DNA from 4 places in the Blautia ammoniilytica genome. Region 1 is predicted to be linked to each of the others. Evidence: riboswitches for the same ligand, from Rfam matches in the RefSeq annotation. Region 1 holds a riboswitch; each other region holds the start of a gene.

Region 1 (5,776 bases):
GTGATCTTGCCTTCAGCTGCTGTATAGTCTGTAATGCTTGATCTGAACTCTTTATCCTTGAAAATATCTTCCTCTTCCGGATCTTTTTCTTCCGGGTCTTTTTTTTCTGTATCTTCTTTTTCAGGATCTTTTTTTTCTGTATCTTCTTTTTCAGGATCTTTTTTTTCCGAGTCTTTGGATTCTGTATCTTTCTTTTCAGTATCTTTCTTTTCAGTATCCTTCTTTTCTGATTCCTTTTCCTGGGAATCTTTCTTTTGCGGATCTTCTCCTTCAGAGTCTTTAGACTCATTAACAGCTTCCTTTTTATCGGTTTCTGCATTATTTAGTGCTTCTTTTTCTGGCACAACTGTAGGTGAAACAGATATCTCCGGCATTTCTGATGGCTGGGGAGCCAGGGAAATGGCAGGGATCTGATCACTGTTCTCCTGATTCTCACCAAAAGCTGCCACAGCTGGAGTGACGGACATGGCAGCAGTTAAAAAAAGTGCAAGAAATCTTGTTGAATTACGTTTCATATGAATCTCCTCTGTTAAACAGGAATCTGTCCTGCAAAATATTGTGCCACACAATGCTTCACAGGACAGTTTTCTTTATCTGTATCTACTATTGTTTATTTGTAACTGTAAAAATACGGAACAGTTACATTTATTTTACTTTTACTGTGCAGGTTGCTTTCTGCTTGCCTACAGTAACTGTGATCTTAGCGGTTCCTTTTTTCAGGGCTTTTACTTTTCCCTTGGAATCTACGGTTGCCACTTTCTTGTTGCTGGACTTAAATGCTGCTTTCTGTCCGGTTGTTTTGGGAGTGGTTGTTACTTTTAATTTGGCAGACTTGCCAGCTTTTAAGGTAAGCTTGCTCTGTACCTTTACACTGGTGCATGGATCCACAACAGAAACTTTCACGGTTGCCTTCTTGCCGTCTGCTGTTACTGTAATCGTAGCTTTGCCGGCTTTCTTTGCAACGATCTTACCTGTCTGGTCTACTGCTGCCACATTCTTATTGGAAGATTTCCATTTCAGGGTTGTGGTTGCACCTGTTGGATTCACTTTATAAGAAACATAAGTCTGAGTTCCCTTATTCATGGTAAGGGCTGCCTTTTTTATCTTAAGGGATTTTACTTTTACTGCTTTTTTGGTTACTGTTACAGCAATGGTCTTTTCCTTAGATCCTGCTTTTACAGTGATCTTGGTCTTACCTGCTGCTTTTGCAGTGATCTTACCAGCATCGTTTACTGTAGCAACGGAAGGATTCTGGGAAGTGTATACCACCTTGTCTGTGGTATTTGCAGGTGTTGCAATGGCACTGACTGTCCTGGAGGCTCCTGCCTTTAAGGTAAGCATGGAAACAGAAACCTTTAATGAAGTTGCTGCAACTGCTGCAGGTGTGGGAGCCGGCGTCTCAGTAGGTGTTGGTGTAGCAGTAGGTGCCGGTGTAGCAGTAGGTGCCGGTGTCTCATTCAATGTTACATGAAGAGTATAGGCGATCTCATGTGCCATGCTCATACCTGTAGTCAGTGCAAGGATCTTCACATCTTCATTCAGGTCAACCGGGATCCTGTATGTAACGCCGGAAGTATTCACTGTACCGTTAAATAACTGATTGTTTGCCTTTACATAAACATATTTCTTGCTGCTGAATGTAACATCTGCAAAAGCCTTGCCATTTTCAACAATTACCTGTGGGCAGGTAATTGTCACTTTACCTGTACCGCCGGCAGCTGTGAAATTCTCCGGTGTATAAGTACCATCAGGAAGTGCTGTACTGTTATCTACAGGATCTGTAGCAGCTGCAAGAAGCTTGGCGGAGTTGAAGGTGATCGTTTTATCCTGCCAACCACTCTTATTGGAATGTGCAGCCACATTGATAACCTTATCCAGTTTGGCAACTGCAAACGGTCCGAATACATACTGTTCTTTACCATTACTATCCTTTACTACAGATGAATAAGTCATCTGATTAGCAGTATCTGCCTCTGCCGCCTCTGCTGTTCCAAAATAAAGCTTATCCCTGCCAGTGCCGGAAAGAGTAATGGTAGCTGTCATTACTCCATCTTTGTCACTATATAAAGTAGCTGCTACTACCCGGAACATTGTGCCAGTACAGGTCACTCCCGGTGCAGCTGCATCAGAAAAATCAAAGGTATAATATCCCTGTGCTGCAACAGTTCCCAGATTCTCTGCATCTTCAGCTACCGGTGCGGCTTCCTCCGGATAAGCGGTAAATGCACCATCTAATACATCAGAGGTCACTTCCTCCTGGTCTGTAAACTCAGCAAAATCTGCCTCCTCAGACTCATCAAAAGCCTCATCCTCTGTTACATCCTGTACATCCACTACTGCTGCAAGATCTTCCCCAAATGCAGGAAGCACACTCCCTGTTGTCATTGCAGCGCAAAGAAGCATTGCAAGAATGATTTTTCGTTTTTTCATGATCTTTATCCTCCTGTTATTTCCAATCAATTTGAATGAAGACATGTACTGCTGTACAAAAAAGAAGCCTGCTTCCGGCTTGGAAACAGGCATCACAATTGCTCATATCATTATATGCATAGCCCAAAAACATATGTGCAATAAAACAATACAAGAAATAGCAATGAATCGCTTTCGTCGGAAGCTTCCATCTTCAGCATTCACAGCAGGTTTCCTGGCTCACAGATCAACAGATATCTGCTCCTTCTCAAGAAGAGACGGCTTCCATGAGTCCTATCGGATCCAGGCTTCTTCTCAATGGTCCCTGCAGTATCCTCCCTGCTCACAGTGACCGGATCGTTCAGGACTTCCACCTGATTCCCTTTAACAGCCGGAATCGTTGCCTCCTGGCTGACACTGTAAACGGTCTTTATTCATTTCCTGTATTATAGCAAAAGCATTTTTTGAAATCAATACGATTTCCTTTAAAATTGTGAAAAATCAAACAAAATCACACATTCTTATGATGCCTGTTTACAGCTCTGTAGCAGCCACGCAAAATCAGCTGATGTAATGGCTGCTGCAGATTTCCTCCGTTTCCAGCAGATTTCCATCCTGGTCATATACATGACGATAAGTTTTGTAGCTTTGTGCATCCAGCTGCTGGGTAGTCACCTTTACTGTATTGGAATTTGTTTTTGTACCATAGATCTTCACATTAACGGAACCATCTGCATAAGTGGCAGAGATCCGGATAGGATACTCAGTATTATTGCAAAACTGAAAGTCAGGATCTCCCCAGGATACAGCAGCATCCAGCCCAGCCGGCACATAATCTACCCTGCCGGAATGATTGGTACGCTTTACAATTTCCAGATCTGCATATAGGCATGCATTAAACAAGGTGGTGGAAACCTGACAGATCCCTCCGCCGATCCCTTCTGCATGCTGTCCGTTTACAAACACACCGGCAGCCTTATACCCTCTTTCGGCTGTACGCTCTCCTAAGGTTTCATTGTAAGAAAAGGTCTCACCAGGCATCAGTTCAATTCCATCAATTGCCTTTGCAGCAAGAGTCAGATTGGTGATCCGGTTGTCAGTACCGCCTCCATAAGTATTATAGCTTCCCAGTACATCCCGGAATACCCGGCTGGTCAGATCCCCGGTTGTCACCTCCGGCAGGATCTGTTCAAAAGCCACTGTAAACACACTGCCTTCTTTGGCCTGTCCATATTCTTTGACCGCCTTTGCAACATCAAAGGATATCCCTGTCCTGGAAGGAACGATCTCATAATCATTCTTTTCATCCATATATGCATCTTCCGGCTCCTGATAGATCTGCCTATAATAAGCCTTGAAATCCGGCTCCTCTGGTGTAACACTAATGGTTGCACACTGGATCTGTGTATCAAGATCCAAGCTGGCAGCTGCATGCAGGAGCTGCTCCTTTAAAGCATCTGTATCTGCCTTAATACCAGTTTTTCCCTTCTTTATGATCAGACTGTCGTCTGTTATCCGGCATACAGGCTGTACCACTGTATCTACCTTTTCGATTTCCATATAAGAAATCACAGAAGACACTGTCTCCGGATGGGTCACCTGGGGAAGAAGCGTGATCTCTTCTGCATTATCATCTGTCATCAGACGTATCCGGTCCAGACCTCTTTTATACCAGGCACCATGGCCAAGCTGATAGGCCTGCTCCACCACTTCCCCGGGATCTATGCCAAGCATAGGAAATATGTAAGCTTGATAAACTTCGTCGGACAGGTTCACCTGGATAGCCTTATCCTCATAAGTCTCTTTAAAATCTGCCAGGATCGCTTCTCTGGCCTGGGCTTTTGTCTTTCCCTGGATGGAAATCCCATTGACCTGAACATTTTTCCAGATCACGGAATCATTTAGAAGTACACACCAGACCAGATACAATACGGCTGCCAGAAACACTGCAGCCGCTGTAATACTGAAAGCTTTTTTTGCTTTTCTTTTCATATGTAAATCACCGTCTGGCAAGTTCCCTGGTAATGTCCTCCCAGGTAACGCCCTTCTCCACCATTAATACCATTGCATGATACAAAAAATCGGAAATCTCGTATTTAATCTCCTCTTTATCCGGATTCTTTGCAGCAATAACGATCTCCGTACACTCCTCACCTACTTTTTTCAGGATCTTGTCGATTCCCTTGTCAAAAAGATAATTAGTATAAGAGCCTTCCTTTGGATGCTTCTTCCTGTCCATGATCACATCATACACATCCTGAAATACATGAAGTGGATTGGTGTCATCATACTCCTTTTTCATAAGAGGCTGGAAGAAACAGCTTCTGCTGCCTGTATGGCATGCTGCACCTACCTGATCCACCTTTGCAAGGATAGTATCATTGTCACAGTCAAGGGTGAGAGACTTTACATACTGGAAATGTCCGGAGGTAAGGCCTTTCGTCCAAAGCTCATTTCTGCTTCTGCTCCAGTAAGTCATCCTTCCTGTTTTCAAAGTGGTTTGGAATGCCTGCTCATTCATATAAGCTACCATCAGCACTTCATCTGTCTTATAATCCTGAACAACCACAGGAATCATCCCGTCACTGTTCAGCTTAAATTCACTCCAGGCAATATTGCTTTCGTAGGTATTTACAGGAATCCCAATACCTTTGCATCTGTCCTTAAAATCCAACAGTTCCTTTTCTATATTGCTTACAAAGGCACCGGAAACACCGCTTACAGCGTCTGACCCAAGAAGCTTAGTAAGCTTCTCTTCATCCTGTTCATCAGTATGAAGGATCACAGGGATGGAGGAAATCTCTGCCACCTGATCCTGCACCATATCCAGGGCAAGCACTGCAGATGCATAATTCTCGATCAGTTCTTTATTTGCAGTAAATTCTTCAATGGAAGAAATACATACAACCATCTTTTCTTTCCCAAAACGTTTGGATACCTCTTCCAGAAGCTTTACATTGCTCTCCTTGGAAAAGTTCAGCACAGCACAGGCACAGCCTGCGTAGATCAGCTTTTTCACATCTTCCATACGCTTAATATTGCCGGCAGCCATTACCGGAACTTCAGAAGCTGCACAAATGTCGCGGATCTTGCCGATGGCTTTGTCATGCTCTTCGTCCTGAGAGGAGAAGTCAAATACAAGCAGTTCATCACCGCCGTTATCGCTGTAAAACCTTGCCAGCTTTTCCACATCTCCGTCACCTAACAGATTTCTCTGTCCGAAACCGGTTACTGCCTTTTCAGACTGAAGGTAAAGGCAGGGAATCAATTTTTTCTTCATGATTTATTTTTATTCTCCTTTTTATAGGCTTCCTTTTGTAGATAAAACATCTGTAATACGGGGATCAAAAGATACAGCCATATCCAG
Region 2 (5,776 bases), on a different contig from region 1:
TTGCAGGTACATTTACACCAATCATGGAAAGTAATGTTCTGGCATCACGTCCCACACATTTACGATTCAGCTTGCCGCCTGCAAGTACAACCTCTGTAAGTTTATCCTGTTCTTCTTTAGAAGCAAGATAACAGTCATTCTCTGTCACAAGGTAATGCATCAGTTCATCTACGATGGAAGAAACTGCAACGATCTCCTTCTCTGCAATGCAGGGAAGATTGTTATCAAATGTACAGCCATTCACAATATCCTGTGCAGCCTTGCGCACATCTGCGGTCTCATCCACCAGTGCCGGAGGATTGCCGGCACCTGCACCGATCCCTCTTTTACCGGAAGAAAGAACTGCTGTTACAACACCAGGACCTCCAGTGGCTGCGATCAACGGAATGTCCTTGTGCTTCATCATGATCTCACTTGTATCCAGTGTTGGTTTTTCTACGGTTACAGCTATATTATCAGGCCCGCCTGCTTCCAGAGAGGCCTCATTTAAAAGATTGATTGCATAAATCGATGTTTTGATTGCTGCCGGATGAGGGTTAAATACAACTGTATTTCCACCTGCCAGCATGCCTATTGTATTGCAGAGAATTGTTTCACTTGGGTTGGTACAAGGAGTAATCGCACCGATCACACCAAAAGGTCCCATCTCAATAAGTGTCAGCCCTCTGTCCCCGGACCATGCAGTTGTGCTGATATCCTCTGTACCCGGTGTTTTATCTGCAACCAGATGATGTTTCAGGATCTTATCTCCTACATTTCCCATTCCGGTTTCATCCACACCCATTCGTGCAAGAATTTCTGCATTTTCCTTTGTTTTCCTGCGGATGCAGGTAATAATCTTCTCTCTCTGGTCCATTGACATTGCACGAACGATCTTCTGTGCTTTTTTTGCAGCTTCGATCGCTTCGTTCATATCTTTAAAAACGCCATGTTTTCCGGACGGAGCATCTGCAATCTGCATTTTTGCCATTACTTCCTGTACAATATCCTGTACCATGCTTTCGCTGATTGGCATGAGATTGTCCTCCTAACTTTTCTTACATTCCCAGCTGTTTCATTACCTGTTTAGTGATCTGTGCTACCAGATCTGCATCTCCTGCTACGTCTTTCTTCGCTTCAGAAGAACCACATCCACCACCGCAGTTATGGCAGTTTACGCCATCTTTGTTCAGGCACAGATTTGCAGGATGTTTGCCCGGAAGGCCCATTTTTCTTCTGATCTCATAAAGCTTCTGAACAGTTTCTTTATCAAATTCCTTTGGTCCGCCCAGCATCTTGGACTGGTACAGAAGCTGTGCATAAAACTCAACAGATTCCATCTTCATGTATGCAGCAAGAAGGTCTGTTGACCAGGTAAGTGCGCCATGGCTCTCAAGAAGAACTGCATCATAATATGGAAGATATTTCTCAAGTCTATCCGGAATCTCATTGGTAGATGGAGTACCATACTCAGCAATCGGAACACATCCTAATGCGATAACTGCCTCTGGCATAATCGGCTGTGTAAGAGGAATACCTGCAATTGCAAAAGATGTTGCATATACAGGATGTGCATGTACAACAGATCCTACATCCGGTCTTTTCTGATATACTCTCATGTGCATCTTGATCTCAGAAGAAGGACGGAATCCCGGATTTGCCTGGATCACATTTCCCTTAGCATCTACCTTACAGATATACTCCGGAGTCATAAATCCTTTGGATACACCAGTAGGTGTGCAGAGAAATTCATTGTCATTCAGTTTTACGGAAATGTTACCATCGTTTGCTGCTACCATGTTACGGTTGTAGATACGTTTTCCGATTTCACAAATCTGTTTTTTGATCTCATATTCGTTTACCATGCTTTTTTATCCTCCTTAAGCATATATAGCGTTTCCTGCTCCCTTTTTCGCAGTAACATTTTGTTTCTATTGTGATTCTACCTCATTCCACACAATAAGTCAAGGTAAATCTGTTGTTTTATGTTGTTTTTAAAGGTTTTATTATGTTGTTTTTATTGTTTTTTCAGGAAATCACCTGTTTTTTTTATTGACAAAGCTTTTCACGCTGTGTCATACTGGTAGCAAAGGAGTTGTTTAATTATGTTTTTATCAGATATACACACTCATTCTATTGCCAGTGGCCATGGCACCTCCTGTACCATTACCCAAATGGCAAAAGCAGCTTCATGCAAAGGACTTTCTCTTTTAGGGATCACAGACCATGGTCCTTCTACTATAGGCGCAGGTACTGTTTCTTATTTTCGCAGCCTGTCCGCAGCCCCCAGGAAGCGTTTTGGCATTCAGCTGCTTTTAGGTGCAGAGGTTAATATCCTGGATGAACAAGGCCGGATCGACCTTCCAGCAGATGTGCTTTCAGGCCTTGATTATGCGATTGCCAGTATGCATATCCAAAACCTTCGTCCCGCAGACAGACAGAGCAATACACTTGCACTGTTAAATGTGATGCAGCATCCCTGTGTAAAGGTTCTCGGCCATATTGATAATACTCAATATGATCTTGATTATGAAGCCGTGATCCGGTCTGCCGCACATAGCCAGGTTCTTATGGAGATCAACGAGGCATCTCTTGCGCCTTATGGATACCGTGGCGATACCAGGCCTAATTGCCGCAGGATTTTAGAACTGTGTCTCCAATATCAGGTTCCTGTGCTCCTTTCCAGTGACAGTCATGGGATCTCTCACATCGGTGATTTTACTTATGGGGAAGCTTTTGCAAAAGACTGTAATTTTCCACCGGATCTGATCCTTAATAGCCAGATTCCCAGACTGCTTTCCTTCCTTATGAAAAGATAGGTTTTTATATAACAGGAGCATTAGATAGGTATTTCCATTACATTTTTTACTTTATTGGAACATTACGGAATAATTTCTATAAAAAAAACTGCTGTATGGATTCTCCTTTCAGAGATTTTCCGTACAACAGCTTTTCTTATTTATATCTTTATTACTCTTATCTTTGTTATTCTTGTCACTATTATTCTTGTTTTTATTACTCTTGCCTTTATTATTCCTGTTTATCATTAGCTTTCACGCTTCTGATCTCATCCATCAGTTTTGCAAGTTCCTGATACTTACCGGTTACGTAACCATAATTTCTGCGCTTATGCGGCAGTAAACACCCTGTACAATCTTTCAGGCCTTTTTCCGTATATTTAAAATTCCCTCCGCACTTATCCCCCAGGGCATATAATGGACAATAACAAAACAGGCAATTAAAATCCTGTGGGTCTGCACCTTTGTGGCACGGAAAAAACTCACATTCTTTATGACTGAAAAAGGAATATTCTTTGCCTTCCCAATATTCACCGGCCATTCCATCCGCCTCCTGTTTTTCTTGTAAAAAAGAGGGAGCGATGCTACTTCGGGGTAGAAAATGAACCGTTCATAAATACGCGGAGGGAACGGACATCCGAAGTAGTATCGCCTGCCATTTAATCGGTATAATTCTCATGAACAGGCGCATTCCATAAAAAATGTCTGCTACCATTAAAGAGCAGACAACACTAAGGGGCTGCGGATTCCCCGAAGTTGGTTGTTACACTTTACACGGAAGTTTAACCTCGCCATACTAAGCAGGTTTCCTGACTTCAGGATCATCGCTTCCTCTCCCCTTCTCATGCATCAGCACAATGGGATATTGAGATTGGCTTCCCTGTTACAGTGACCGGATCGCTCAGGACTTTCACCTGATTCCCTCTTCTGTCATCTTCTAGAAATGATCAGCACTTAATATGTTCAATATGGAATTATACTGGTATCATAATACCCTTTTACTATATATTTGTCAATGCTTATTTTTCTATCCCCCCAAAAAAGCTCCCCCCAAAAACTGCCATCTGAAATTTGGGTAATAAAAATCCCTGAGTTCCGGAATGCACAAATAAAAGCACTCCAGTCTCAGGGGATATGTTCTAAATATCTTACTATTTGCTATTATACAAGACGTCTTACAGAGGTAATGGTTCTGTAAGCTGCATTATTACTGATCTTAATACCATCCTTCGCATTGGAAGCATGTACGATCTGTCCATTGCCCATGTAGATTGCCACGTGACCGCCATAGCAGATCAGGTCTCCTGGCTGTGCATCTGCATAAGAAACTTCTGTTCCAGCATTCTGCTGCTCATAAGAAGTTCTTGGAAGGCTGACGCCAAAATTAGCATATACACTCTGTACAAATCCGGAGCAGTCTGCACCACCAGTAAGGCTGGTGCCGCCCCATACATATGGATTGCCAACAAACTGAGTAGCATAATTTACAACAGAAGATCCTGAACCAGAGCCAGAAGATGAAGAACTGGAACTGGAAGAAGAATCAGAGGAGCTTGACTCAGAAGAACTCTGATATTCGCTTGGATCTACTGTATTCTCAGAATCAATCACATTACCATACTCATCATACTGAGTCTCACCAGAGCCTGATGATTCAGAACTGCTTACTGCATTTCCTTCTTCATCATACTGGGTAGAATCATAATCACCATCATTAGATGCCTGTGCAGCAGCTGCTGCTTCTGCCTGGCGTCTTGCCTCTTCTTCTGCTGCGATACGCTCTGCCTCCAGCTGCTCGATCTCAGCCTGCTGTGCTGCAAGAAGATTTGCGTACTCAGTAGCCTGCTGCTGTGCATATGCGATCTCATTCTCACAGTCTGCGGAAGTAGCTCTCTTCTCATCCAGCTGTGCCTGAAGATTCTGTGACTCAGCTTCGTACTCCTGCTTCATGCCTTCTAATTCAGCCTTCTCACCAGTGTACTTTTCCTCCAGCTGCTTTACCTGCTCAATAGTATTAGAATACACTTCCAGGCTCTTTCTGTCCTGCTCATACATCTTCTGTGTATACTCTGCTCTTGTAAGAAGATCTGCAAGATTGTCTGCATTCATCATCATCTGGAACCAGGCATCACTTCCGCCTTTTTCGTATAGATACTGAATACGCTTTTTCATTGCATCGTACTGTTTTTCTTTTGCCTTCTGTGCTTTGCCAAGATCCTGTTTTGTTTTCACGATCTCAGTCTCTTTATTGGAAATATCTGTCTCTAAAGTCTGTATATTGACCATCACATCTACAAGATTGGCATCCAGTGTTGCGATCTCGCCCTCCAGCTGCTGCTTCTGATCCCAGAGTGCACTCATGCGAGCATATGTAGCATCCAGCTGCTGGCTTGTCCAAGCCTGTTCTTCTCTCAGATCATCTTCTCTGGAAGCGCTTACGCTTACTACCTGTGTACCACACATCATTAGTGCAAGTGTGAGACATACGATTCTTTTCTTCATGATTATCACCCTCGTAACTTTATTGTTTTAATACGTAATATTTCTGCAACATTATTTTTAATTCTTATACATATTAACATATCGTTACCATCATTGCAACCCCTAATTTTAATAAATTTAATTTTTTTGTAACAAATAGAAATTAAAGTGCAACAAATATCAAAGGTGCTCCCAGCTGATATAAAAAAACCACACAGGCCGGTCTTCCCTGCGCCTGCGTGGCTGTATCCAAGAATGCCTTCTGCATTCCGGTTCAATCTTAATATCCAAACAGATTCAACAGAATCTGGTCAGCAGTCATATTCCCATACCCATCCGGATCGCTGAGTACGCTGCTCTTCCATCTAAGGTAATTACCATTACGGATGTAATTGCCGCAAGATGGATGGTAATTAAATTTAGTAAATCCAGAATATTTAGCCATATACTTGTTGGCAAGAACAACTGCCTCACTATTAGAATTACCAGTAGGAGTGGTAGTACCTGCAATCTGACAT
Region 3 (5,776 bases), on a different contig from region 1:
AAGGGGCTCATCTAGAAGAAGGACATGAGGCATTTTTACAAGTGCCCGGGCAATGGCAACCCTTTGCTGCTGCCCACCGGACAGCTCTCCTGGCTTACGGTCCATCAATTCCTGGATCTGTACCAGACGTGCAGCTTCCTGGGCACGATTTAACATTTCCTGCTTGGACAGCTTGTTTTTTCCTTTCAGATTCTGAAGGGGAAAGAGAATATTCTGCAGTACGGTAAGATGTGGGTAAAGGGCATAGTTCTGAAAGACCATGCCTACACCACGGTTTTCAGGAGGTAGGCTGGTCACATCCTGATCTCCGAAAAAAATCTGTCCTTCTGTAGGTGTTTCCAGTCCGCAGATCATATTCAGGGTAGTGCTTTTGCCGCAGCCGGAAGGTCCTAAAAGTCCGATCAGCTGTCCGTCCGGAATCTCAAAGCTGAAATGATCCACAGCAGTAACCGGAGTATGGACGCGGCGTGATCTGGAAGGAAAGGTTTTGGTAATGTTTTTTAAGATGATTTTCATATGGGAACTCTCCTGTAGAAAAATGTGGGTAACTGTCCGGATAATATTGTAAATGTACGGAACAGTTATAAATATGAAAAGAAAGGGAAGGTTGTGTGCATACAACATTCCCTTTTTTCAAATACCTGATATATGGATCTTTGCTGATATACAGATCACATTATCGGATAAAGTTGGTCATTATCTTCTTTTCTGTTTCCGGGTGGTGGATCCCTGCTTTTTTGCCTGCCTCAATACAATTTAAAAGCCAGGTCATATTCTGACCCAGATTACGCATGATCTGAAGACCTTCTGCATCTTTACGTACTTCATCCGGGGTATTGCCGTGAACCATAGGCCAATAATTGGAAGAAACCACTGGCATTTGGTGATAGGAGAAATATTTCAGCAGTACGTCCAGGGTAGCGGTGGTGCCGGCTCTTCTGGCAGATGCAACAGCTGCAGCAGGCTTGAACAGCAGATCTTTGCCTGCAAGGGAGCAAAGCTTATCCATAAACTGGATGATCTGTCCGCTTGGGGAAGCCCAATATACTGGGGAGCCAACTACAAGTCCATCGGATTCTTTTAATTTCTGAGCAGCAGCTTTTACGTTTTCCTGGGAAGGATCTCCAGCCTGGAAAATCTCTGTTTCAATGCCATTTGCATTTAAAACGCCGGCTACTTCACAAAGTGCGGTGTAAGTACAGCCTTCTTTTCTTGGACTGCCATTTAAAAGTAAAACTTTCATTTGTGATACATCCTTTCTTACATATAGTAGCAAAATATTTATAGTCTCTGTTCTTAACTGAAAATAGCACCTGCAGCACCAAACAGACCGGCACTGGCAGCACCCATGATCACACTTGCAATCAATACACCCAGCATAACTGCCAGAACACTGGATTTAAAATCCATGTCAAGAAGACTGGCTGCAAGGGTACCGGTCCATGCACCTGTACCAGGAAGTGGGATGCCTACGAAAAGCATAAGCGCAATAAAAAGTCCTCTTCCAGCTTTTTCCTGAAGCTTTTTCCCGCCTTTTTCACCTTTTTCAAGGCAAAAAGTGAAAAACTTACCGATCACTGGTTTATCCTTTCCCCAGATCAGGATCTTACGGGCAAACAGATAAATAAATGGCACAGGAAGCATGTTCCCGATAATTGCAATGATGTAGGATGGCACAAGAGGAAGACCAAATCCAACAGCATAAGGAATGGCACCTCGAAGCTCGATCAGGGGAAGCATGGAAATCAGAAACACAATAAGATAATTTTTCATGGAAATCTCCTTTTCATAATATTTTCTGCCAAAGATCTGTGTGGCAGCAGTCTTTTCCTTTATGATTATCTGACCGCTATTATACGCCAGGGACAGTGAATTTTCAAGTGAAAAGGGGCAGGATCAGCCTTATGTGTCTGCGAATACAAGGCGAAGTGCCTTTGCCATTTCTTCAGGAGATTCTCTGGCACCACCCAAAGACCAGTGGATGTAGGAATTGTAAAGTGCACCGCTGAAAGCATGAAGTCTGTAAATATGGTCCAGGCTGTCATCCTCTTTCTTCCAGCGATACATTACATATTGATCAATGGCATTCAGGAAAAGGTGACCATATCCGCATTTGAAAAGATTGTCCAGAAATTCATGGTGTTTTTTAACGTAGGTAAAATAATGGGTCAGATTGGATGCATCATAGTAATTTCCCTTAATGGGAAGGGCTTGGATATCTTTATCATAGAAGATCAGGGCATCCTCCAGGTAGGCTTCAAAAATATCTTCCTTGGAAGAGTAATTCCGGTAATAGGTCATTCTGGAAACACCAGCTTTCTTGGTAAGTTCGGAAACCGTGATGGAAGAAAAACTCTTTTCTTTCAGAAGTTGACTAAGGGCAGCTGCAATACACTTCCGCGCTAATAAGTTGGATGGGTTCTTTTTATGGATGTTCATGAACAAATCTCCTTACATTGTCACAGTTTGAAAAAAAGAATTGAATCTTTATTTGGAAAGTGTTACAATTCGTCACATGTGATTATTGTAATCAAAAGCCAGCACCGAAGGTGTTTTGGAATGCATTTTCCTGATAGATAATTGCAAGGTACTGAACAGTTAGGATTATTTTGATTATATCGAAAGCAGGAAAATTTGCAAGATGTTAGATGAGAAGTTAAACCTATGATAACTTACTCCTTAGAGAAGAGTAATCTTCCTGGTGGAGAGAGCAGAAGGGTTTTGGAAGGGAGCTTAAGGTATGAAAACTGCCGTAATGACAGACAGTAACAGCGGTATCACTAAAGAAGAAGCAGACAGGCTGGGGATATTTTTACTTCCTATGCCGGTGATCATTAACGAACAAACATATTATGAAGGAATCAATCTGGAGCAACGCTTTTTTTATGAAAGTCTTATAGAAGGTCATGATGTATCTACATCCCAGCCTTCCCCTGGTGATGTGATGGATATGTGGAAGCAAATCCTGTCTAAGGGTTATGATGAGATCATCCATATTCCCATGTCCAGTGGTTTAAGCAGTTCCTGTGCTACTGCCATTGGACTTGCAGAGGATTTCCAGGGAAAGGTACAGGTAGCAGATAACCATCGTATTTCTGTTACTATGCGTATTGCTGTAATGGAAGCACTGCATATGGCAAACGAGGGCAGATCTGCCAGAGAGATCCGTGAGGATCTGGAAAAAAGAGCCTATGATTCCAGCATTTTTCTTGCAGTTGATGATCTGAAATATCTGAAAAAGGGAGGCAGGATCACGCCTGCAGCTGCCGCTCTTGGTACTGTGTTTCATATCAAGCCGGTACTTACGATCCAGGGAGAGAAGCTGGATGCTTTTGCCAAAACACGAGGCATGAAGAAGGCAAAAGCCATCATGCTGAAGGCACTGAAAGAGGATCTGGAAAAACGTTTTCCAGGGATCGATTCTAAATATGTAAGGATCGGGGCAGCAGGGTCAGGTCTGAGTCTGGAAGAGTCCAGAGAATGGCAGGCTATGCTCCAGGAGATGTTCCCTGAGGTACAGGTTTATTACGATCATTTGTCCTTCAGTGTAGGTAGCCACACCGGCCCGGGAGTATACGGTATGGGATTCAGCATTGTACAGGATCCATCCATTAGTTAAAATGTGCACAGTACGGAACAATCCGTGTAATTACTTACATTTTTAAATGACCGTAAATTTATATATAAAATTTGGTTTTATGACTTGATTTTTGGTTAGAAGTTGCTATCATATGATATGAATATATATGTTTTCAGTGCCTACGCAGATTAACTGTGAAGGGTAAAAGAGAATCAGGTGGAAATCCTGAGCGATCCGGTCACTGTAAGCAGGGAGCAATGCCAGTAAATCCATTGGACGACAGTCTGAGAAGGGGGCAAAGCGATGAACTGTAAGCCAGGAAACCTGCTGGAAATATCCGATGAAAAACTTCCGATGAAAGCACTTTCACTCAAATAATCAGATCAAAAGGTGGCAGGGGGATTTTTATGCGCCCTGGTACAAGTATTTTTGTATTGCAATAAATCCCCTATTGCAGCTTAAATACCACAGAGAAAGATTAAGGATTGAAGGAAGTCTGTTTTCAAATGAAAGCAGGCTTTTTTGTGTGTAAGAGGAGATTACTTTGTAATGTTCCTATTTCACTAAAATTCCACGCAAAGCACAGAAACGTGTATATCCGATGTAAGCGGACTCCTGCCTCTACAAGCAGCGAGTACCTAATTTTATCAAAGGAGGAAGTAGCAATGAGGAAAAAGTCAAATGCTCTTTTAGCACTTTTGCTAACAGGAGCAATGACCGTAACATCTGTATCTCCTGCATTTGCAGCAGAGGATTTTTCAGCAGATGCAGAGGTACAGGCTGTTCAGGATGTGACCGAGGAGGAATCTGACGCTGATGTATCCGATGTGCAGGACCAGGCTGATCTGGGAGAAGCAGAGGATGTGGAGGATGTATTTACCAGCGGTGAATAACCTTCTGATCCGGATACCGGGGATGCGTCTTTCGAGTTGACAGATGGTAATACAGAGGAATATGTACAGGATGACCTTCTGCTGGCTGCCAGTTCTGCAGAAAAATATCAGGACGGAACCTATACTCCAGAATCCTTTACTTTCCAAGGCGGTTCAGGAAAAGTTACGATTACCTGCCCGAAGGTGACCATTACAAGAGGAAAAGTAACTGCAACAGTGGTTTTTTCCAGCAGCAGCTATAATAAACTGGTTGTAGATGGAGATGAGTATCTGCCGGTTTCAGGTACAGAATATACAGGATCTGTTTTTCAGGTTCCTGCTGTTCTCAACCAGGATATGGAGATCACAGGAACTACTGTGGCAATGACAGCTGCTCATGATATTACTTATACCATTCATATTAAGCTGAATGTGCCTATGGTAACGCCAGCTCCGGACAGACTGGAGGATGGTACCTACCAGGCAGCTGTAAAGGCAGATAGCGGATTTCCGGCAGAAGCCTGCACCCTGCTTGTAAAGGATGGAGAGATTGATGCAGTTGTCACACTGAAAAACGGGGATTATGACAGACTGTATGTGGGGGATGCACTGGATGCAGTCAATGAAAAGGATGATAAGCTGATCGCTTACAGACCATCGGAGGATGGTACAAAGCATATTTTCTGGCCGTTGGCTGTAGATAAGCTGGATACCTTATTCCAGGTGGCAGCCCGAAAAACAGATAAAACCTGGACAGACCATTATGTGAAGATCCTTTCTTCTTCAGTAACCAAGGTAAGCGATGAAGTTCAGGCACCGAATCAGGCTGCTGAGGCTGCAAAATTCCTTTACAGGAATTATGTGGATGATGTGATTTCCACAACAGACGGTGTTACAAAAGACGGAAGCACCTATCATGTTGCATATTACAACAGCTACAAGAGTGCTGTTTCTGGCATCAGCCTGAAAAGACCAAGTGTAAAAGAGTATAAGAGCGGATGGTTCTTCTCAGACTGGAGCATTTTTAAGTCTACTGTTAAACAGCAGCCTGCAAAATCCCAGACGTATAGTCTGGATACATCAAAGAGAACCCAGGAGCAGCAGGTAACTGCCACACTGAAGCTGTATGATCCTTCAGTGGAGGATGCAGCCATTAATGATAACAGTGCACATCCTCTGGCTGAGTACAAATACGAGCTTGTGCTTGCAGCAAAACCAGATACCTGTCAGGTGACTTTCCGCGCAGTAAACAGTAAGACTGGTGAGGTGATTCCGGAAGCACAGATCACAGTCACAAACAATACCACAAAGGAAGAAGTGACAG
Region 4 (5,776 bases), on a different contig from region 1:
GATTGCAGGACACTGCTTTGTGATGCAGCCAAGAGGGACTACAGGCTATTGCCACAGGATCATCTGTGCCCAGGATTACAGTGCTGTTACAGCAGCCTGTATGATGGTAAAAAAAGAAGCCTTTGAAAAGGTGGGCGGTTTAAGCGAAGATCTGGCAGTTGCATTTAATGATATTGATTTCTGCCTGAAACTGCGGAAGGCCGGTTATCTGATCGTATACAATCCTTATGCAGAGCTGTATCATTATGAGTCAAAATCAAGAGGCCTTGAGGACACACCTGAAAAGGTGGCCAGATTTAACAGGGAAATGGCTGTGTTTGAGAAAAAATGGCCGGAGATCCTTCGTGACGGAGATCCCTACTACAATCCAAATCTTACTTTAAAGAGCCAGGATTTTTCCCTGAAGAGGATTTAAATGATATGAAAAAACTTATAAATAAAATAAGCCGGGAGCAGAAGACAAGACTTCTGCTCCTGCTGGTATTGTTTGTCAGCGGCCTGATCGTTTACAGAAATTACATTTTCGGAAATGAGTTGCTGGTGTTCAGCGATGTAGGGGGAGATACCCTGGAGCAGTATACCATGCATTATGCAACCATAGTCAATCATCTTCGTGAAGGAAATTTTTCTCTGTGGGATTTTAACAATGGCTTTGGAATCAGTATGTTTAACCTGAATCTGTTTGACCCGTCCCTGATGGTGCTGTATGCCCTGGGAGTGATCCTTGGACCTGCACACATGCTGTTTTTCCTGGTATGGATACAGATCGGAAGGATTCTGGCAGCAGGCTGGGTTTTTTACTGGTTCCTGTCAGAATTTTCCTTTAGCAGGCAGAGCAAATTTATATTCAGCTTTGCCTATGGACTTAGTGGTTATCTTCTTGTTTGGGGACAGCATTACCAGTTTGGAATGGTAACGGTGTATTTTCCACTATTACTTTTATTCTGCGAGAAATTTTTAAGAAAAGAGAAAAAATGGAAGCTGTTTCCGATAATGGTATTTTTTTGTGGGATCTATAGTGTGTATTTCACATATATGTGCTTGGCGGGAACCGGACTGTATCTTCTGTTCCGGGTAATCTCACTGAATGGGCTTACCATCCGGCAGAGGATGGGGAAATTTGCAGGCGGCTGTCTGCTTATGCTGTTGGGACTTGGGATGAGCTTTGCAGTTTTTCTTCCTATGGCATCCATTCTTTTAAATGTAACATCCAGAGTGGAGCAGAAGAGGACCCTGGCAGATCTTTTAAAAAGGTGTTTTACCCTGAATAAGCAGGAATATTATGAAACCCTTCTGCTTCGTCCTTTTTCCACGAATTTCCAGAATCTGCAGGAACTGGGAGACAAGAAATACTATGGCTTCTGGAATTATTATGAGGATCCGGTGCTGTTTGTTTCTGTTCTGGCAGTTTTCCTGGTAGTGCAGTTTCTGCTTTTGTTCTGGAAAAGCAATGAGACAAAGCGTACCAGAAGGACTGCTTATGGTGCAGCCTTGTTTATGTTGCTTCTGATGATCTTTCCTGTAGGCGGTTATGCCTTTAATGCTTTTGCTACGGTTACATACAGATATACTTTCCTGCTGCTCCCTATGATTCTTCTGGCAGCAGCCTGGACCTGGGATTATCTGAAAAAGGGCGGCAGAGCCAGCATTATAGGTGTGGTTCTGGTTTGTATCTTTATGTATAAAGCCTGCAGGATGGGCTATGAGGACAGTCTTTTTGCTGAATACAGACAGAACGCAGTGATCACGGCTGTAACCGGAACAGTAATGGCAGTTGTACTTTTGCTGGTGAACCGGTTGAAAGTAAAAGGGGAGCAGGTGCTTTTTAGCCTTTTGGCACTGGCTATGGCTGCGAATGTGATCTGTGAGGGAACTGTTGGCTATGAAGACAGAATGTCCCTGAAAAAAGAGGATACACCGGCAGAAACAGTGGTGCAGGTAACGGATGATTATCTTGAGAAGATCGTTGAGGATCCGTCCGAGCAGCAGGCAAGAGATTTTATTGACAAGCCCCAGGCATATTTCCGGGAGCTTTACAGTCAGGACATCCAGGACATTCTGGGATTTTTAAGGGAAACAGACAAAAGCTTTTACCGGGTGGAAAAGGACTTTTCGTCTGCGACGATTTCCATGGATTCCCTGGCTCAGGGGTACAGAGGGGTCAGCACCTATAATTCTGTAATGAACAGCAATGTAAAGGATTTTGTAAACACCTGTATCCCAAGCTTTTATTATGCAGACCGGAACAGGTATACCTTTTGGGATAATGCTATGAACAACTGGTTTGCAGCCTTTACAGGGGTAAGATACCTGATCTCCAAGAATAGCAGCCTGGATAGCAGCAAATATACGCTGATCCGTCAGTTTGGCAGTATGTATCTGTATCAAAATGTACGGGAAAGCGATGTGGCAAGGTTTTATGATGAAACGGTATCAGAAAGCAGCCTGCGGGAAGCGGATAAAAAGATCCGGAAGAAGTTTTTAAGTAATGCCATTGTGCTGGAGGATGGAGAAGACAGGGAAAGTGCGGCAGGCCTTGGAAAATCCCAGGCAAAGAAGGAATCAAAGGTTGTGCTGGATGCCCCTCAGAAGGACACACTGGTAACAGGCAGTATCCAAGCGGCTTCAGATGGATATGTACTTTTTATGATTCCTTATGAGGATGGATGGAGCCTTAAGATCGATGGAGAAGACACAAAGCTGCAGAAAGGGGACTTAGGCTTCCTTGCATGTAAAGTAAAAGAAGGAAATCATGCCCTTACCCTTACTTATCATGCACCATTGCTGAAAGAAGGAATCCTGCTAAGTCTGGCATTCTGGATTATCTATCTTATGTTTACTGTATATACATTTTTTGTTCATAGAAAAGACACAATTATATGATAACTATTAGATATCCGAATTGAATATGTATAAAGTTGTAGCGCATAGGTAGCATCATTTCATGATGCGTAAAAGAGAATCCGGTGTGAATCCGGAACGATGCCGTCACTGTGTAAGGGAGCTGCTTCAGAGCCCACTGGGAGACCGGGAAGGGGAAGCAGTGTAGAACGAAGTCAGGAGAACTGCCTTTGCGTGGGATTGTGGATCTGCGGGACACAGAACCAGTATTCTCATAACATTATATGATCATATAGTTTACTGTCGGTATACTTCTGCGAAGAGGGAGAAGCATCTGACAAAAGGAACGAATGTGTTGATGAGAAGCATTGCGGTCGCAGAAATGTGACCGCTGTTTTTATGCATAGTTCGTCCGGAAATACGAAAAAAAGAGGAAAAAATAATGAAGCGCAAAACAATTATGGCACTGATCCTGTCTGTATCTATGGCAGCAAGCATGACATGTGCAGCAACAGCAGCATTTGCAGAGACAGAAGACGCAGCAGAGGCAACAGACGACACAGAAGCAGCAGACGACGCAGAAGCAACAGACGACGCAGAAGCAGCAGACGATGCAGAGGAAACAGATGATGCATCTGCTGAGGACGCAGACCAGGAGGCAGCAGATAAAGTGGCAGCTCTTATTGATGCGATCTACGTACAGGAGAGAACAGACGATACAGATGCACAGTGCACAGAAGCAAAAGAAGCATGGGATGCACTGACAGATGCACAGAAGGAACTGGTAGAGGGAGAAGAGGCAAGCCCTGAGTATTTCGGAAGAGATACAGGAGACGCTTCCAAGGATGATCCGAGAAACCAGGATGAGATCGGTGAGAATGAGCTTCTGGTTGTAAGCTTTGGTACTTCTTTTAATGATAGCCGTGCACAGGATATCAAGGGTATCGAGGATGCACTTCAGGAAGCATATCCGGACTGGTCTGTAAGAAGGGCATTTACAGCTCAGATCATCATCAACCATGTACAGGCAAGAGATGATGAGCATATCGATAATATGCAGCAGGCACTTGACCGTGCAGTTGCAAACGGAGTTAAGAATCTGGTTGTACAGCCTACACACCTGATGCATGGCGCAGAGTATGATGAGATGACAGCTGCTATTGAGGAATATAAAGACAAATTCGAGTCTGTAGCTATTGCAGAGCCAATGCTGGGTGAGGTTGGAGAAGATGCTACAGTGATCAATGAGGATAAAGAAGCTGTAGCAAAAGCTATCACAGATGAGGCTGTAAAGACTGCAGATTATGACAGCATGGAAGCTGCTGCTGAAGATGGTACAGCTTTCGTATTTATGGGTCATGGAACATCCCATACAGCAAATGTTACTTACGACCAGATGCAGACACAGATGGAGAACCTTGGATTTACAAACGCATTCATCGGTACTGTAGAGGGTGAGCCGGAAGACACAGCATGCGATGCTGTAATCGCTAAAGTAAAAGATGCTGGTTTCAAGAAAGTGATTCTTCGTCCGCTGATGGTTGTTGCAGGTGATCATGCAAACAATGATATGGCTGGAGATGACGACGATTCCTGGAAGAGCATGTTTGAGGCATCCGGAGAATTTGACAGCGTAGACTGCCAGATCGAAGGACTTGGAAGAATCGATGCAGTAGAACAGCTGTATGTAGAGCATACAAAAGCAGCTATCGACAGCTTAGCAAAATAAACGGACATGTGGCCATTTGACCACATCATCATAAAGGAGAAAAGAAAGTTATGAAGCGTTCATTAGCCATTTTAGTATCAGCATTAAGTATTTCTGCTATGACAGTTCCTATGACACTGCCGGTATGGGCAGAGGCAGCAGACACCAAAGAAGAAGCATCCGATACACAGGATCTGGAGGATGGAGTTTACATTGTTGACTTTAATACAGACAGCAGCATGTTCCACACAAATGAGGCATGCGAGGGCAAAGGCCAGCTTACTGTAGAAGACGGCAAAATGACCCTTCATATCTCTCTTGTATCCAAGAACATTGTGAATCTTTTCCCAGGGCTTGCTGAGGATGCACAGAAGGATGACGCAGAGCTGCTTCAGCCTACCACAGATACGGTTACCTATAAGGATGGTTTATCAGATGAAGTGTATGGCTTTGATGTTCCTGTAGAGGCTCTTGATCAGGATTTTGACCTTGCTATTATCGGTACTAAGGGCAAATGGTATGATCATACAGTAAGCGTAAGCAATCCGGAGGAGATGAATGACGATAACAAGCTTCCTGTAGAAGTTGCTGAAGATGAGGCAGAAGATACCGAGAATGCAGCTGAAGATACCGAGGATGCAGAATAATCATTAAGCAGATATATCCACCATATATGAAAGCCAGCCGATCGCGTTTCGGCTGGCTTTTATCTCTGTCGAGAAGACTCCCACCTCTTTCAGGTGGTGAGTAACAGCTCGATTTGAATATGGTGGATATATTTGCTTTATTATGCATCCTTTATTGATTAAACAGGCGCAGGGGATTTACACTTTTGCACCTTGATATCAGGACTTGATGATCTTGATCATTTTGATAAACAACAGAAGAAGGATCAGGAATGCCACGCCTCCGATCACTGCATAAGGCACGTAGGAGGTGGACTGGGAATAGGCCTTTGCGGCTTCCATATTCGCCTGTCCGTTGGTATAAAGAGAGGTGTCCTGTTCCTGTTCCGGCTCCATTACAGCAGTACCAACCTGAACGCCGCTGTAGAAGTAAGTGCGGTTCACCTGGTCGCCTGCCGGTGTATCCTGAACAGTCAGGCTGTCCTCTGAGGCACCGGCAGGTACGATCACCTGTCCTCCGGACATCAGGGAAAAATCATCCTGACCTAAGGTAAGAAGCTGGAAATTGGAAAATCCGTAATCCAGAAGAGTGATGGCTTCA

What was found. Region 1 has a riboswitch for cobalamin ahead of OCV61_RS01965 (Ig-like domain-containing protein). Riboswitches for the same ligand answer to the same signal wherever they lie in the genome.
Region 2: it holds a riboswitch for cobalamin, as region 1 does, so the genes downstream of both, OCV61_RS00225 (cysteine-rich small domain-containing protein) here and OCV61_RS01965 (Ig-like domain-containing protein) in region 1, are expected to answer to the same signal.
Region 3: it holds a riboswitch for cobalamin, as region 1 does, so the genes downstream of both, OCV61_RS11530 (hypothetical protein) here and OCV61_RS01965 (Ig-like domain-containing protein) in region 1, are expected to answer to the same signal.
Region 4: it holds a riboswitch for cobalamin, as region 1 does, so the genes downstream of both, OCV61_RS08180 (sirohydrochlorin cobaltochelatase) here and OCV61_RS01965 (Ig-like domain-containing protein) in region 1, are expected to answer to the same signal.

The regions. Positions count from the first base shown of each region.
Region 1 is NZ_JAOQJL010000003.1:22,634-28,409, forward strand. It holds gene OCV61_RS01960 (hypothetical protein) at 1-515, opposite strand, end outside; gene OCV61_RS01965 (Ig-like domain-containing protein) at 646-2,430, opposite strand; cobalamin riboswitch at 2,618-2,846, opposite strand; gene OCV61_RS01970 (VanW family protein) at 2,971-4,401, opposite strand; gene hisIE (bifunctional phosphoribosyl-AMP cyclohydrolase/phosphoribosyl-ATP diphosphatase HisIE) at 4,409-5,692, opposite strand; gene hisB (imidazoleglycerol-phosphate dehydratase HisB) at 5,711-5,776, opposite strand, start outside.
Region 2 is NZ_JAOQJL010000001.1:52,566-58,341, reverse strand. It holds gene OCV61_RS00240 (aldehyde dehydrogenase family protein) at 1-1,015, opposite strand, end outside; gene OCV61_RS00235 (class II aldolase/adducin family protein) at 1,038-1,844, opposite strand; gene OCV61_RS00230 (phosphatase) at 2,085-2,798, shown strand; gene OCV61_RS00225 (cysteine-rich small domain-containing protein) at 3,010-3,318, opposite strand; cobalamin riboswitch at 3,560-3,750, opposite strand; gene OCV61_RS00220 (C40 family peptidase) at 3,939-5,279, opposite strand; gene OCV61_RS00215 (N-acetylmuramoyl-L-alanine amidase family protein) at 5,539-5,776, opposite strand, start outside.
Region 3 is NZ_JAOQJL010000022.1:27,950-33,725, forward strand. It holds gene OCV61_RS11505 (ABC transporter ATP-binding protein) at 1-516, opposite strand, end outside; gene OCV61_RS11510 (flavodoxin family protein) at 677-1,243, opposite strand; gene OCV61_RS11515 (COG2426 family protein) at 1,297-1,773, opposite strand; gene OCV61_RS11520 (TetR/AcrR family transcriptional regulator) at 1,903-2,439, opposite strand; gene OCV61_RS11525 (DegV family protein) at 2,741-3,619, shown strand; cobalamin riboswitch at 3,737-3,926, shown strand; gene OCV61_RS11530 (hypothetical protein) at 4,246-4,473, shown strand; gene OCV61_RS11535 (Ig-like domain-containing protein) at 4,510-5,776, shown strand, end outside.
Region 4 is NZ_JAOQJL010000013.1:54,773-60,548, forward strand. It holds gene OCV61_RS08170 (glycosyltransferase family 2 protein) at 1-415, shown strand, start outside; gene OCV61_RS08175 (YfhO family protein) at 421-2,883, shown strand; cobalamin riboswitch at 2,913-3,087, shown strand; gene OCV61_RS08180 (sirohydrochlorin cobaltochelatase) at 3,284-4,570, shown strand; gene OCV61_RS08185 (hypothetical protein) at 4,621-5,196, shown strand; gene OCV61_RS08190 (D-alanyl-D-alanine carboxypeptidase family protein) at 5,395-5,776, opposite strand, start outside.